2 regions of the Clostridium isatidis genome follow, and region 1 is predicted to be linked to the other one. Evidence: a T-box and tRNA genes for the amino acid it is inferred to sense, from the RefSeq annotation. Region 1 holds a T-box; the other holds one or more tRNA genes.
The links. The T-box of region 1 lies ahead of asnS (asparagine--tRNA ligase). A T-box ahead of a tRNA ligase gene usually reads a tRNA of that ligase, here a tRNA-Asn.

Region 1 (7,877 bases):
ACATCATTTAACAGCTGTAGGTGCAGTTGCTAGAAAGATGTGCAACATTATATTCGCTGTATTACGTGATAACAAGCCCTACGTACCTCATATATAAGGTATTTCTTAAGCTAAGTTTAATCCTAGCCTAAATTTCTTTGCCTCTAATTTAGGCTTATTTGTTTTGCCTATTTTCACATAAGAATTTATGGCAGGTTCTGTCAAGGATGTTTTTCCCCTTTACAGGTTCTGACAGAAATTCTATAATTCCAAAGGTAAAATAAATTAAATTATCTATTGACATTTAATAGCTGGTCTTTATATTTAATTCTGGTCGGCAAACATAGTACTTTTATAATGGAGGTATTATTTTTCTACTCATATCTAAAAGCCTTTTAGAACCACAGGTAAAACCTGTGGTATTCAAAATACAATAAAGCTGAAAGTTAGTAAAAATCTAACCTTCAGCTTCTAAAGCATTCTTTCTTATTACCTATTACTTTTTACTTAATTATTGTTATTTCCTTACTAACCTTATTTAAAAGCTCACATCCGTCCTTAGTAACAAGTACTAAATCTTCTATTCTAACTCCAATATCATCTTTTAAGTAAATTCCAGGTTCAATAGAAAATATCATTCCTGCTTTAACTTCCTCATGATTTACAGAACTAACATCACCAAAATCATGATCTTCTATTCCAATACTATGTCCTGTTCTATGGGTAAAGTATTCTCCATAACCTGCTTCCTCGATAAAACTTCTAGCAACCTTATCTATATCTGAAAACTTAACCCCTTCCTTTACTCTGCTTATAGCCCTTAAATTTGCTTCCTTTACTATATTATAAATTTCCTCATGTCTCTTGCTTGGAGCTTCCCCAAAAAATACAGTTCTTGTCATATCTGAACAATAGTAATTATAAACTCCACCAATATCTAAAACTATACTCTTTCCTTTAGTTATTTTAGTATTATCACATTCATGATGAGGATCTGCCCCATTTGGTGACACTGCAACTATTGGATCAAAGGAAAATTTGCTTACTCCATAGCCTTCATAGATTTCCTTTAAAAGATTACTATAATATCTTTCTGTTTCCCCTTCCTTTAAATTATTCCATAAATCAAGCATTACCTTATCATTTATTTCAGAAGATTTTCTCATTAAATCAATTTCTTCTTCATCTTTTATCATTCTTAGTCTATCTAAAATCAAGGAAGAATTCACAAAAGCTTTAGCTCCCTTAATATCCATTAATCTAATTAAAAAATGTGCTGGCCAACTTTTATCCACACCTAAAACTTTAGTTTTGTCCACAACTGTTGATAATAGCTTTATTGGATCTTCCTCATCTGAATACCAAATAATATCTAGTCCTAAATCTTCATATATCGGAAATAACTTATTTACTATAAACCTATGATTTCCATCTATATTTAAATATAGAGCAATCATTCTTTCACCTGTAGAAAACCATTTACCAGTTAGATAAAATAAGTCTGGTGAAGAAGTTACAATAATTTGCTCTAAATTTTGTTCTTTCATTAAGCATAAAAGCCTTTTAATTCTATTTTCTTTCATCCTTTTCCTCCTAAATTTATTTATATATTTAATATAACTCATCATAAAAATAATATCTATTTTGTAATATAAAATTATTTATATAAAATAACTAAAATGGTATAATCTTAATTAGAAATTTTTAGGAGGACAATCTATGAAAATTGCAGTAATTTCAGATATACATGGAAATATTTATGCACTAATGAAAACCTTTGAGGATATAGATTTGCAAAAAGTAGATTTAACTATTTGTCTTGGAGATTTAGTTGGATATGGACCTCATCCTAATGAAGTTATAGCCTTAATAAAAAGAAGAGATATCCCTTGTTTAAAAGGAAACTATGATGCCTCCGTAGTTGATGGTGATTTCACCTTTATAAGAAATAATAGTGTTAATTCCTTTGCTCTTCCATGGGCTTCTAATGAAGTTAGAACTTCAAATAAATATTATCTATCCTCTTTACCAACATTCTTAGACTACGATATAAATGGAGTTAAAATTAAATTTACTCATGGAAGTCCAAATACAATAAATGAATATCTATATGAGGATAAAGAAAATACTAAAAATATTATGGAAAACTTAAAAGAAGATATTCTTGTTTGCGGACATACTCACATACCTTCTTATAAAAAGTTTAATAATAAACTTTTTATTAATCCTGGCAGTGTTGGTAAACCTAAAATAGGCAGGCCTAATATAACTTATGCAATACTTAATATTGATGAAAATAAAAATGTAGATGTTAAATTTAGAGAATTAGAATATGATTATCAAAAAATAGTTAAGGATGCTAAAATGCTTAATTTCCCAAATTCTTTAGTTGCTTCTTATGAAAGTGGAACTGAATAATTCAGCTCCACTTTTATTTCATATTCTCCTTAATTACACCAATGACTTTAAAACTTGATAACATAGTCATACACTCTTCCTTTCCTCTTTTAAATAAGTCTGTATAATCCTTCCCAGCCCTTGCCCCCAAATACTTTGCATGTTTCCATTCTTCTGATTCTGTTATATCATATACTATTCCATCAACTACAATATAAGCTGGTCTCTCCTCTTTTCCATCGTATAATTTAAGTTCTTCCCTTGTTAAATTAATAAATTCATTCATTTTATTATATCTTTCAAAAGTTGAAACCTCCAAATAAATTTCAATCTGATTACAGACCTTTCTAAAAGCTTCAATTATGTTTTCCTTATAATCTTCTGGATATGTTATTAATCTTGATTTTAACTCATTTAATTCTATAAACTTCCTTTCTAAAAAATCTTCCCTTCCCATAAAATCCCCCTAAAATATTTCCTTTAACTATAATATGATTTTAAGTTGCAAATGTTAGTAAATTGGTGTAAAATCAAAATTAATACCATAAAATTAATATAATTAATGCGATGACGAGAAGAGTAGCTGATTTGAAGTAGTTTAAGCGAGTAAGGGATGGTGTGAGCCTTATACGAAGCAATTAGTGAAGAACATCTCTGAGCATCTAACCGAACAAGTGATTTTATCACTTAAGTAGACTTAGACGGCTTCAAACCGATATCTTTTGAATGGCATTATTATGTCAGCAGAGTGGCTATTTTTTAGCAATTTGGGTGGTACCGCGAAATTTATCCTTTCGTCCCTTATTTATGGGATGAAAGGTTTTTTTATTATATTATTGATAATAATATTATTAGGAGGAAATTATCATGAATAAAGTTGTTTTAGTTAAATCACTTTATAGAAAGCAAGATGAATATTTAGATAAAGAAGTAAAGATTTCTGGATGGATAAGAACTTTAAGAGCTTCAAATGCCTTTGGATTTATTGAAGTTAATGACGGAAGCTTTTTCAAGAACATTCAAGTTGTTATTTCTAATGAACTTCCAAACTTTGCGCAAATTTCAAAACTACCTATAAGCTCATCAATATCTGTTATAGGTACTTTAGTTGCTACACCTCAAGCTAAGCAGCCTTTTGAGATTCAAGCTAAAGAAGTAATCGTTGAAGGTATGTCTAGTTCAGATTATCCTCTTCAAAAGAAAAGACATACTTTTGAATACTTAAGAACAATAGCTCATTTAAGACCTAGAAGTAATGCCTTTTCAGCAGTATTTAGAGTACGTTCAGTAGCAGCTTATGCTATACACAAGTTCTTCCAAGAAAGAGGATTTGTTTACACTAACACTCCAATAATAACTGGAAGTGATGCTGAAGGTGCTGGAGAAATGTTTAGGGTTACAACTTTAGACCTTCATAATGTACCAAAAACTGAAGATGGAAAGATAGACTTTAAGGAAGACTTCTTTGGAAAGGAAGCGAACCTTACAGTATCAGGCCAATTAAATGGAGAATGCTATGCATTAGCCTTTAGAAATATATATACCTTTGGACCAACATTTAGAGCAGAAAATTCAAACACTGCAAGACATGCCGCTGAATTCTGGATGGTAGAACCAGAAATAGCTTTTGCTGATTTAGAAGATGATATGGAACTTGCAGAAGATATGCTTAAATATGTATTGGAATATGTTTTATCTGAATGTCCAGAAGAAATGGCTTTCTTTAACCAATTTATTGACAAGGGAATTCTTGACAGATTAAACCATGTTATAAATTCAGATTTTGGTCGTGTTACTTACACAGAAGCTATTGAAATATTAAAGAATGCAGATAAAAAATTTGAATATCCAGTTGAATGGGAGTAGATCTTCAAACTGAACATGAAAGATATTTAACAGAAGAACACTTTAAAAAACCAGTATTCGTAACTGACTATCCAAAGGATATTAAGGCCTTCTATATGAGACTTAATGATGACGGAAAAACAGTTGCAGCAACTGACCTTCTAGTTCCAGGAATAGGAGAACTTATCGGTGGAAGCCAAAGAGAAGAAAGATTAGATGTATTAAAGAGCAGAATGGCTGAACTAGGTCTAAAGGAAGAAGACTACTGTGGTACTTAGAACTTAGAAAATACGGAGAAACTAAACACTCTGGCTTTGGTTTAGGTTTTGAAAGACTTATAATGTACATTACTGGTATGACTAATATAAGAGATGTAATTCCATTCCCAAGAACTACAGGAACTGCAGAATTCTAAAAATGTTAATATTTATATATTTAAAAGGGCTGTCGCACTAAATAATTAGTGTGAAGCTCCTTTTTGATGAAAAAAATAAATCCCAGACTTTAAAAGTCTAGGATTTATGGTAAAATATTTTTCATGCCTATAAAAAAAATCTTACGAAAAATTATACTTTAAATCAAAAGGTTTATCAACTAAAACTTCCTTTTGATATTGATTGCATAATTCCAAGTAATGATTCTGTGCGATTACTAAGCCAGTTTGTAGAGGAGATGGATTTGACTGAGCTATATTCTACTTATTTTAGAATAAGAGAAAATCAAGTATCGCCCATGAAAATGCTGAAAATTATGCTATACGCTTATATGAATGGAATTTATTCTTCCACGTGATATTGAGCTAGCTTGCCGTAGAGATATAAATTTTATGTTTTTACTAGAAGGGGCTTCCGCTCCGGATCACTCAACATTTGCAAGGTTTAGAAGTTTACATTTCGCCCCATGTTCTGAAAAGATTTTAGCTGAAATGACTAATTTTCTTTATAAAATAGGAGAAGTATCAGGTAACAACATATTTATTGATGGTACTAAAATAGAAGCTTGTGCAAATAAATATACTTTTGTTTGGAAAAAAGCTGTTACAAAAACATGGCAAAGTTATTAATTAAATTAGCCGACCTTGTAAAAGAATCTGAAGAACTTTATGGAATTAAATTAATTTATAAAGATAAAGTAGAAATTAAACATGTGAAGAAGCTAAAAAAAAGCTTTATGAGTTGAAGAGATCAGAAGGTATAGAATTCGTCCACGGATGTGGTAAAAGAAAAACTACACTACAAAAGTCTATAGAAAAACTTGAAGAGTATCTTTCAAAATTTAAAGAATATAATCAGAAAGTGTACACTTGCGGTGATAGAAATAGCTATTCAAAAACAGATACTGATGCTACATTTATGAGAATGAAGGAAGATGCTATGAAAAATGGACAACTTAAACCTGCTTATAATGTACAACATGGAGTAGATTCAGAATACATTACTTGGCTTACGGTAGGGCCTCAGCCCACAGACACAACGACTCTAATACCATTTTTAAAAACTATGGAGGAACATTTAAATTTTAAATACTTAAAAATTGTTGCTGATGCTGGATATGAAAGTGAAGAAAATTATTCTTTTATTGAAGATAATAATCAAATAGCATTTATTAAACCTGCTAACTACGAATTATCAAAAACGAGAAAATATAAAAATGATATTGGTAAAATAGAAAATATGGATTATAATCCTGAAAATGATATTTTCATATGTCAGAATGGTAAAAAGTTAAAAATGGAAGGCGTAAAATTAAGAAAATCAAAAAACAGGATATGAAAGTGAAAAAACAATTTATACATGTGAAGATTGTAGTGATTGTAAATATAAAAGCAAATGCATTAAAGGAAATAATTGCAAAACACCTTTAGAAGAAAGAACTAAAAAATTTGAAACCTCAAAAAAATTTAATCGTCAAAGAAAAGAAGACTTAGAGAGAATAATTAGTGATGAAGGTTGCTTGCTAAGAATGAATAGGAGTATTCAAGCAGAAGGTTCCTTTGCGCAAGTTAAACAAGATATGAATTTTAGAAGGTTCATGTGTCGTGGACAAAGAAATGTTTTAGCCGAAAGTACATTGCTTGCAATGGCTCATAATATAAATAAAATTCATAGAAAAATCCAAGCAGGCCGAACTGGACAACATTTATTTGAAATAAAGAAAACTGCATAATTAATTTTAAAAAAGTCTTTTTTCTTAGGCTTATTAAAGTGCGCCTTTTTTAAGAAATAATTTTATTTTGTCAGCAAAGATTCGAATCTTCTCTTTTTATTGAAAAATAGGAGCTGTCGCTAGCGTTTTTTTCACCCGCTAATGCGACAGCCCCTTTACTATATTATATTTTACCTTATTTTATTTCTTTTTCGAAAATTATTTGATAACAGTAAGGAGAATAAACTCCAGCCTTCTCACTTTGTGGCAGTAGAATCTGTTTTAATCTCCAACCATTTTTTACTTCATTATTTATAACTTCCTTACATTCTTCAAAAGTATCTCCCACCTTAACTTTAAAACCAACCTTTAATGGAACTTCAACAAACTTATATTCAAACATATAACCACCTCTATTCTAATATATTTTAACCCTTTTATTAATAATATCATATAATAACTTGTTTTTTTGTAAAGTTTTGTATTATATCTCAAATTTTTATAATTTATTTTATGGCAAAATACCTAAAACAAAATTTTTAACTTATTTGCTATTTTATTAGATGAATTCTTTACATTTAATTATTTATATCAATTGTAAATGATTATTATAATTGACTTCTTCTATAGGAATAATCCTCTTATTGTTCTTTATTATTCGTTTGCATTCATTTATCAATATTCTTATAAGCCATGTTTTAAAGAATTCATTTTTCCTTAAATAAATTATTCCTTCATATGACTTTATTATTGTATTTTGAATTGCATCTTCTATGTCTTCTTTTTCTGAAAGCATACTTAAGGCTACTCTATATAAAGAATTTTTATTATTTTCAATTTAAAATGTTCACATAAAAATATAGATTTTAAAAATAATATAAAATTATTTAAGATATAATCTTACCTATATTTTAAACTCTAATTTTTATTAACAAAATATACCTAGTATTAAAAAATAAAGGGAGCAATAGATTAAATATACTATTGTTCCCTTAAAATTATCTTCTACACTTTACTTTTTAATTCTTTCAATTTAGCAAGCAATTCTTTATATTCTTTATCTAACTCTTCTAAATTATCATTTTTTGATGGTATTGATAATCTTCCTATAACTTCTGTAATTCTATTTTGTAATATGAAGATTTGATTTTTTATATCCTGCTTCGAATCTTTTTTGACCTTCCTTTTACTTGCTAGATATTCTTTATAGTTTCCTCTAAAAATATTAATCTTATGATTTTCTATAGTCATTATAGTATCGGCAACAGCTTCTATAAACCTTCTATCATGGGAAACAAATAATATTGTTCCTTCATAATCCTTAAGAACCTTTTCTACCACTTCAAGAGAATTTATATCAATGTAATTTGTAGGTTCATCTAGGATAAGAAGGTTTATGTCCTTAAGCAGCATTTTCGCAAAGGATACCTTAACCTTCTCTCCCCCACTTAATACTCCTACTTTTTTATAGATATCTTCTTTTTTTATAAATAAGCCAGCTAAAAGTATTC
Region 2 (7,877 bases), 520 kb from region 1:
CTTTTATAATAGGTATAACATAAGCACTCAAAAGATTAGATTTATTTTCAAGATTAAGTCCTTTAGAATTTACTATTCCATACTTAGCATTTGAATAACCTATACCACATCCTTGGAAGCTAACTACTCTATCATCTAAATTTTTGGCTTCTTTTTCCATAGCTAATGCTAAATCTATTAATTTATTCGGATTTACATTTTCTAATTCCTTATGATAAGTATTAACATTGGCATATTCCCTATCTCCTTCATAAATAAACTGAAGATCATTATTTTCTATTGCTAAGGCACTTTCCATAGAATTCTTAACTAACATATCAATTGCATCTTCATCTAATATTTCTGTATAAGAATATCCTATTTTACCATTAACTTTTCCTCTAAAGGATAATCCGTAGGAGCTTGTTAAATTATATTTTTCTACTTCTTCCTTATAAACATTAATACTTAAACTTTCTTTATCTACATAGTAAACTTCATATTCCTCAAAACCAGCTCTTTTTGCTTTTTCAAATAGCTTATCTATAAAAACCTTCACTTCCATATATATCCCTCCTATCTTCCACCTACTGTTATTTCTTTTACTCTTATCATAGGTTGACCTACATTAGTTGGAATACTTCCTGATATAGAACCACACATTCCTTGTCCTTGTGCCAAATTTGTACCTACCATATCTATATTCATTAATATTTCGCTTCCTTTTCCTATTAAGCTGGCCCCTCTAACTGGTTCCTGAATAGCTCCATTCTTAACAATATATCCCTCAGAAACTGCGAAATTAAATTCTCCTGTTACTGGATTAACTGATCCTCCACCCATCTTTTTCGCATATAGTCCATTATCAATTGATTTTATTATATCTTCTTCTTTATCAGTTCCTGCTGCAATATAGGTATTAGTCATTCTTGAAGTAGGAGCAAATTTATAGCTTTCTCTTCTCCCACTTCCTGTAGGCTCCATCCCCATTCTTCTTCCATTTAATTTATCTATTAAATATCCTTGTAATATTCCATCTTTTATCAAAACATTTTTTCTTGTTTTATTTCCCTCATCATCAATATTTAATGATCCCCAGGCATTTGGTATAGTTCCATCATCAATAGCTGTAACTTTAGTAGATGCTATCTGCTTTCCTATCATATTTGTAAATACTGAATTTCCCTTTGCTACAGCAGTTGCTTCTAGAGAATGTCCGCAAGCTTCATGAAAGATTACCCCTCCAAAACCATTATCAATGGCAACTGTCATCTTCCCTGCCGGACAAGGTCTTGCATGAAGCATAGTATGCGCAACCCTTGAAGCTTCTCTTCCATAATACTCAGGATCAACAGTTTCAAATAATTCAAAGCCTTTATGAGCTCCTGGTCCCTCAAAACCTGTTTGATTTTCACCATTAGCTGAAGCTACTGAACTAATAGCTAATCTTGTCCTAACTCTTCTATCCTCAGTTAAAAGACCTTCTGTATTTGCAATTAAAACATTTTGTACTTTATCTAAATAAGTTACTGAAACTTGTTTGATATCATCACTATATTCTTTTGCTGATTTATAGCCTCTTTTCATTATCTCAATTTTCTTATTTGTTGAAACTGATGAAGGAAGATATAAAATAGGATGATTATTATAAGAAATTTTATCATTTAAAACAATGCTTATGTCTTCTTTTAAATCTCCAAGGGCTAATGCTGCCTTTTCAGCAGTATCTAATAATGATTGTAAATTAGTATTATTTGTATAAGCATATACACTCTTTAATCCCTTAAATATTCTAATTCCAATACCATGGATTCTTCCTGATATTGTATTTTCTACAACTCCATTTAATAGATTAATTGAAGTATTTAAAGTATCTTCTTCAAATATTTCTGCAAAATCACCGCCTGTTATTAAACATCTAGCTAGAACGCTAGATAATATATCCTTTGATAACATAATTTATCCTCCCTATTTTAAATTTTTAAATGCACTTTCCCAATATTTTACGTAATCTCCATTTGCCCATTCTGCCATTATTATTTCTTCATTTTCTTCTATTTCTATAGTTAAGATAGGAGTTGAATTTATAGTTCTATCTTTAATTTCATAAGCCAATAATTTATCCTCTAATTGAACTATCGCAATTCTTCCATTAGGAGAAGTAAAAGCATCTTTAAGAAATGGGGTTTGTGCCTTAAGCTCCTTCCAAGATATTAACAAAGTATCATAATTCAATAGTTTTTTTAATGGATTAATATTAATTCGATAATCTAAACTATCTGAATTTTGTAATTTTATATTCCCTATCAATACCCACTTGCCTTTTACTCTATCTAATTTAAAATTACTATAATCAATTTTATAAGCACTTATAGTTTTATCTTTAAGGTATTCCGTCAAAGCTACTTTATAATCAATTTCGTATTGATTTACTTCCCCTTCTGAATATATATCTCCAATCTTTAATCCTTCATTAGAATTAATATTATCTATAGGTATTGTTTGATATCGTTGAAATTTATTTTGAAAATTATCTCCTTCATAAACTTCCATTGATATATAATCATTTGATATAAAAGTTATATTTTTATAAATACTGCTTTCAAAGTTATATATTTCATCTATTTTATAAAGATCACCATCTATTTTTCTTGCATTAAAATATTCATAATGAATTCCATTTTCATCTAAAACTTTATTATTTATTTCCCAAATTCCATTCATTCTAGGAAAAACTATATAGTTCTTTTCTAAAACAGGCTGAATATTCCCATTATACATAGATATCCATAATGTTCTATAACTTTCATTACTATAATTTCCCTTATCATTTAATTCCCTATTTTTCTTTAAAACAAGCATAACTCCAACAGGACTATTATAATCTTCTAAAATAAATTCAGGCTCTATAACTTCATCTTCATTTGTCTTCTCAAAACTTTCCTTATTTACCTGAATTTCAACAGCCTCACTTTCTGTTTTATTTAAATAAAACAATATTCCTTGATAATATAAATAACCCTTATTATCATTATCAATTATGAATTCACCTATTATATTATTTTGATATATTATAGTAATTACTTCAATTTTTTCTTTATCTTTGATTATATCACTTATTTTTAATTTAAATTCATAGGAAACATTATATGACGCATTTACTAGCTTGAGTTTATAGGATGTATCTTTATAAATTTTATTTGCTATATCAATACTATTATTAGTGATATTTATAGTTTCATTTTTTAATGCTAATATTTCAGATTTATTTTCTATATTATCATCGATAAGATTAATATCAATTATTTTCCAATTACCTTCTATAATTAAACTATCATTTGAAGGAGCATTTATAGATTGAATTTCCCTTGAATTTACTTTACTACATCCACTGTTCAATGTAAATAATCCTATAAGAAGGAATATTATAATTTTTCTCATTTTTTATCCTCCTTGGTTTTATTTAATATAACATAAACTTCTGTGCCTACTCCTTCTTCACTTAAGATTTTTAATTCTCCATTATGAAGTCTAATAATTTCATCACAAATTGAAAGTCCTATACCATTCTTAGATTTTGAATTTTTTCCCTTAAAGAATTTTTCTTTAACCCTAGGTAGATCTTCTTTTCTTATACCGCATCCATTATCTTTTATTAAGAAGATTATATTTTTATCTTCCTCAGAAACATCCACTTTAACTTCTCCATTTTCACCAGTGAAATTAAAAGCATTGTCTAATAAATTAATAAATACCTGTTTTATTCTGTTAACATCAATATCTATAGTAGTCTCAATGTTACAATTAACTGTAAAATTTATTTTTTCACTTAATGCCCTTCTTTCCATTATTGCCTTTACTTCATTAAGCAATTTTGATATCGATATAGTTTCTATATTTAACCTCATATTTTCATTTAATAGATTTGAAAAATTAAGAAGCTCTTCAACCATTACTGTCAGCCTATCTGCTTCTTTTTCAATAATATTTAGTCCAAGTTCTAATGTTTCTTTATCAGTTTCATCATCCCTTAAGGTTATGCTCCATCCTTTTATTGCTGTTAAAGGAGTTCTAAGTTCGTGGGATACAGATGAAATAAACTCATTCTTAAGTTGTTCCCTGCTCTCTACCTCTCCTGCCATGAAGTTAAGAGCATTAGACAGCTGTCCAATTTCATTTTGACTTTTAATACTACTCCTTATTTTAAGATTACCACCAGCCATTTCCTTTGCTACTTCTGTTAAATATTTTATAGGTTTAATTATTTTATCAGCTAATAATATACTAAGTAGTATTCCAATTACAAAAGCAATAATAGATATTAATGAAAATCTTAAAATAACATTAGTAATTATTTTATTTACATCATCAAGCGATGTTATTAATCTAATTATACCAATTATTTCTCCATCTATAATAATTGGAGCTGATACAGCCATAACCTTACTTTTTGTATAATTAACTTTTCCAATCCATCTTGATATTTCACCCTTAGAAGCTTTTATTACATCTTCTTTTTTTATAAAATCTTCATCTTTTGCACCAATTGAATCCATTATAAGTTCTCTATTCTTATCAAAAATTTCAACCTGAACATTATTATCCTTCCAAAATATATCTACATCATCATTAATTATTTCATTTAAATTACTATTATAAAAATACTTCTCATATATACTTAAAGAAACATTAATTCTGCTTCTCAACAAATCTTCAGTATTATCATAATAGTATTTTGTTAAAAATATCATTAATAAAATATTTAATATTAATATTATTAAAGAAATAGTAATTAAAATTATTCTAACTACTTGTACTTTAATACTTTTCCTAGTTATTGCTTCCATCTATATCCCATTCCCCATATTGTTTCTATATATTTTGGCTCAGAAGGATTATCTTCAATCTTTGCTCTTATTCTTCTTATATTAACATCAATAATTTTACTATCTCCAAAATAGTCCTTCCCCCAAGCTGAATCTAATAGTTCATCCCTGCTAAAAGCACGATTAGGATTTTCCATAAAAGTTTTTACTATTAAATATTCCTTTGGTGTTAAATATATTTCCTTTCCATCTTTATAAAATTTCTTAGAATAGGGATCTAACTTATATTTATCGATCTTTATAACAGCAGAATTATCCTCCTTTAATCTTCTTAATATAGCCTTTATTCTAAGAACAACTTCCAAGGGATTAAAAGGTTTTACTATATAATCATCTGCTCCATATTCTAAGCCCATTATTTTATCCATATCTTGTCCTTTTGCAGTAAGCATAATTATTCCAATATCTCTATTTTCTTCCCTAATAATTCTGCATACTCTAAAGCCATCAATTCCTGGAAGCATTATATCTAATATAACTATATCTGGTTTTTCTTTTCTTACAAGATTCAACCCTTCTTCTCCATTAACTGCTTCTATAACTTCAAAATTATTTCTTTTTAAATTTATCTTTAAAAACCCTCTAATACTTTCTTCATCTTCAATTAATAATATCTTGTTCATATTCTCTCCTTAAAGCAATTATAAAAATTATTATTATATCAAAATAAATTAAGATATAAAAAAGCCCTTTAGCTAATTATATCTTAATTTATATTAATATTCCCTATTTTAAAGTTCTAAATTCAAAACCTTTCGATTTTAAAAAGTTTATATATTCTTGGAGGCCATTAACGGTATCTTTTTTATCATCAGTATCATGCATAAGAACAAAAATAATATCCTTATCCCCAACTGTATTAATTAAATTATTCATAAACTGTTCTTTTCCATGACTCTTGCCATCTGCATCTCCATTTAAAGCATTCCAATCCATTTGATATAGGCCTAACTCTTTTAATTTTATATACAATTCTTCTCTGCCCTTCCAGCTATAATATCCTCCAGGTAATCTAATTATTCTGCTGTAGAAATCATTTCCTAAAATTCCTTTTAATATACTAGTATTCTTATTCATATCTTCTATAACAGCTTGTACATCTATTATCCCATTAGGATATAAAAGACTATAATTATGAGAATAACCATGGTTAGCAATTGTATGTCCTTCATTATACATCCTTTTTAATAATTCATCAGCTTTTTCATTTCTTTCTATTGAAGTTCCTAATACAAAAAAAGTTGCCTTAATATTATTTGCTGCTAAAATATCTAATATTTTGCTTGTAGCTTCTCTTGATGGACCATCATCAAAAGTTAAATAAGCTATTTTTTTATGATCTTCACGATAGAATTTCCATTGGTAAAGTGTTTCAGGTAATACCTTTGAGACATCATCTATATAGTTATTTGATGCTGTATTTATCTCTTTAATATTAGAACTTTTATTTTCTTCTTTTAACTTTTCTTCATTATCTATTAATTTATCCTCTGTTTTATTATTTAAAGCTTTATTATCCTCAAAATCATTATAATGCTTGTCCTTATTCGAAATAGTATATTTCATTTCAGAAACTTTTTTAGTTATATATTTGAAACCACCTAGTTTTATTATTAACACCATATCTATTATTAAGAATACAATTAATATAAATAAAATAATCTTTAATGTTTTATCTTTCATAGTCATCATTCTTTCTTACATATTCTTCATATTTTTATTATATATTTTTAATTCCAACAAAACATTACAAAGTATTTACAATTCATTATAAACTTAATATAAAGAAGAATAGTTTAATATTATACAAATAAAAAGAGCCTTATAACAATAGATAAATTAATCTATTCTTATAAAGCTCTTAAATAAAAAATGGCTCCGCGGAGAGGGCTCGAACCTCCAACCTATCGGTTAACAGCCGAGTGCTCCACCATTGAGCTACCGCGGAATATTATTTTTCAGAAAAATTTGTTCTCTGAAAATTGCACATGAATATAGCCATTATTATTTTGGTCAAGCCCTCGACCTATTAGTATTAGTCAGCTAAATATGTTACCATACTTACACCTCTAACCTATCAACCTTGTGTTCTTCAAGGGGTCTTACTAGCTTATGCTATGGGAAATCTCATCTTGAGGGGGGCTTCACGCTTAGATGCTTTCAGCGTTTATCCCTTCCCGACTTAGCTACCCAGCTATGCTCTTGGCAGAACAACTGGTACACCAGAGGTCAGTCCATCCCGGTCCTCTCGTACTAAGGACAGCTCCTCTCAAATTTCCTACGCCCGCGACGGATAGGGACCGAACTGTCTCACGACGTTCTGAACCCAGCTCGCGTGCCGCTTTAATGGGCGAACAGCCCAACCCTTGGGACCTACTTCAGCCCCAGGATGCGACGAGCCGACATCGAGGTGCCAAACCTCCCCGTCGATGTGGACTCTTGGGGGAGATCAGCCTGTTATCCCCGAGGTAGCTTTTATCCGTTGAGCGATGGCCCTCCCACGAGGTACCACCGGATCACTAAGCCCGACTTTCGTCCCTGCTCCACTTGTGGGTGTCGCAGTCAGGCTCCCTTCTGCCTTTACACTCTACGAACGATTTCCGACCGTTCTGAGGGAACCTTTGGGCGCCTCCGTTACTTTTTAGGAGGCGACCGCCCCAGTCAAACTGCCCACCTAACAATGTCCTGTCACCAGCTTCATGGCGTCCAGTTAGAATCCCAATACTATCAGGGTGGTATCCCAAGGACGACTCCACTGAGGCTGACGCCCCAGTTTCCTAGTCTCCCACCTATCCTGTACAGACAATATCGAAACTCAATGCTAAGCTACAGTAAAGCTCTACGGGGTCTTTCCGTCCAATCGCGGGTAGCGAGCATCTTCACTCGCACTACAACTTCGCCGGATTTGCAGTTGAGACAGTGCCCAAGTCATTACGCCATTCGTGCGGGTCAGAACTTACCTGACAAGGAATTTCGCTACCTTAGGACCGTTATAGTTACGGCCGCCGTTTA

Region 2: it encodes a tRNA-Asn, which carries the amino acid that the T-box ahead of asnS (asparagine--tRNA ligase) is inferred to sense. The anticodon was not compared.

What each region holds. Positions count from the first base shown of each region.
Region 1 covers NZ_CP016786.1:126,270-134,146, reverse strand. The annotation lists gene BEN51_RS13965 (transposase) at 1-97, shown strand, start outside; gene BEN51_RS00590 (M24 family metallopeptidase) at 483-1,562, opposite strand; gene BEN51_RS00585 (metallophosphoesterase family protein) at 1,699-2,397, shown strand; gene BEN51_RS00580 (cytochrome b5 domain-containing protein) at 2,411-2,833, opposite strand; T-box leader at 2,935-3,181, shown strand; partial or broken gene asnS (asparagine--tRNA ligase) at 3,244-4,636, shown strand; partial or broken gene BEN51_RS14175 (IS1182 family transposase) at 4,753-6,387, shown strand; gene BEN51_RS00565 (DUF4177 domain-containing protein) at 6,563-6,769, opposite strand; gene BEN51_RS00560 (sigma factor) at 6,953-7,204, opposite strand; gene abc-f (ribosomal protection-like ABC-F family protein) at 7,372-7,877, opposite strand, start outside.
Region 2 covers NZ_CP016786.1:2,480,534-2,488,410, forward strand. The annotation lists gene BEN51_RS11715 (TldD/PmbA family protein) at 1-544, opposite strand, end outside; gene BEN51_RS11720 (TldD/PmbA family protein) at 556-1,935, opposite strand; gene BEN51_RS11725 (hypothetical protein) at 1,948-3,420, opposite strand; gene BEN51_RS11730 (sensor histidine kinase) at 3,417-4,826, opposite strand; gene BEN51_RS11735 (response regulator transcription factor) at 4,814-5,488, opposite strand; gene BEN51_RS11740 (polysaccharide deacetylase family protein) at 5,592-6,548, opposite strand; tRNA gene BEN51_RS11745 (tRNA-Asn) at 6,739-6,813, opposite strand; rRNA gene BEN51_RS11750 (23S ribosomal RNA) at 6,875-7,877, opposite strand, start outside.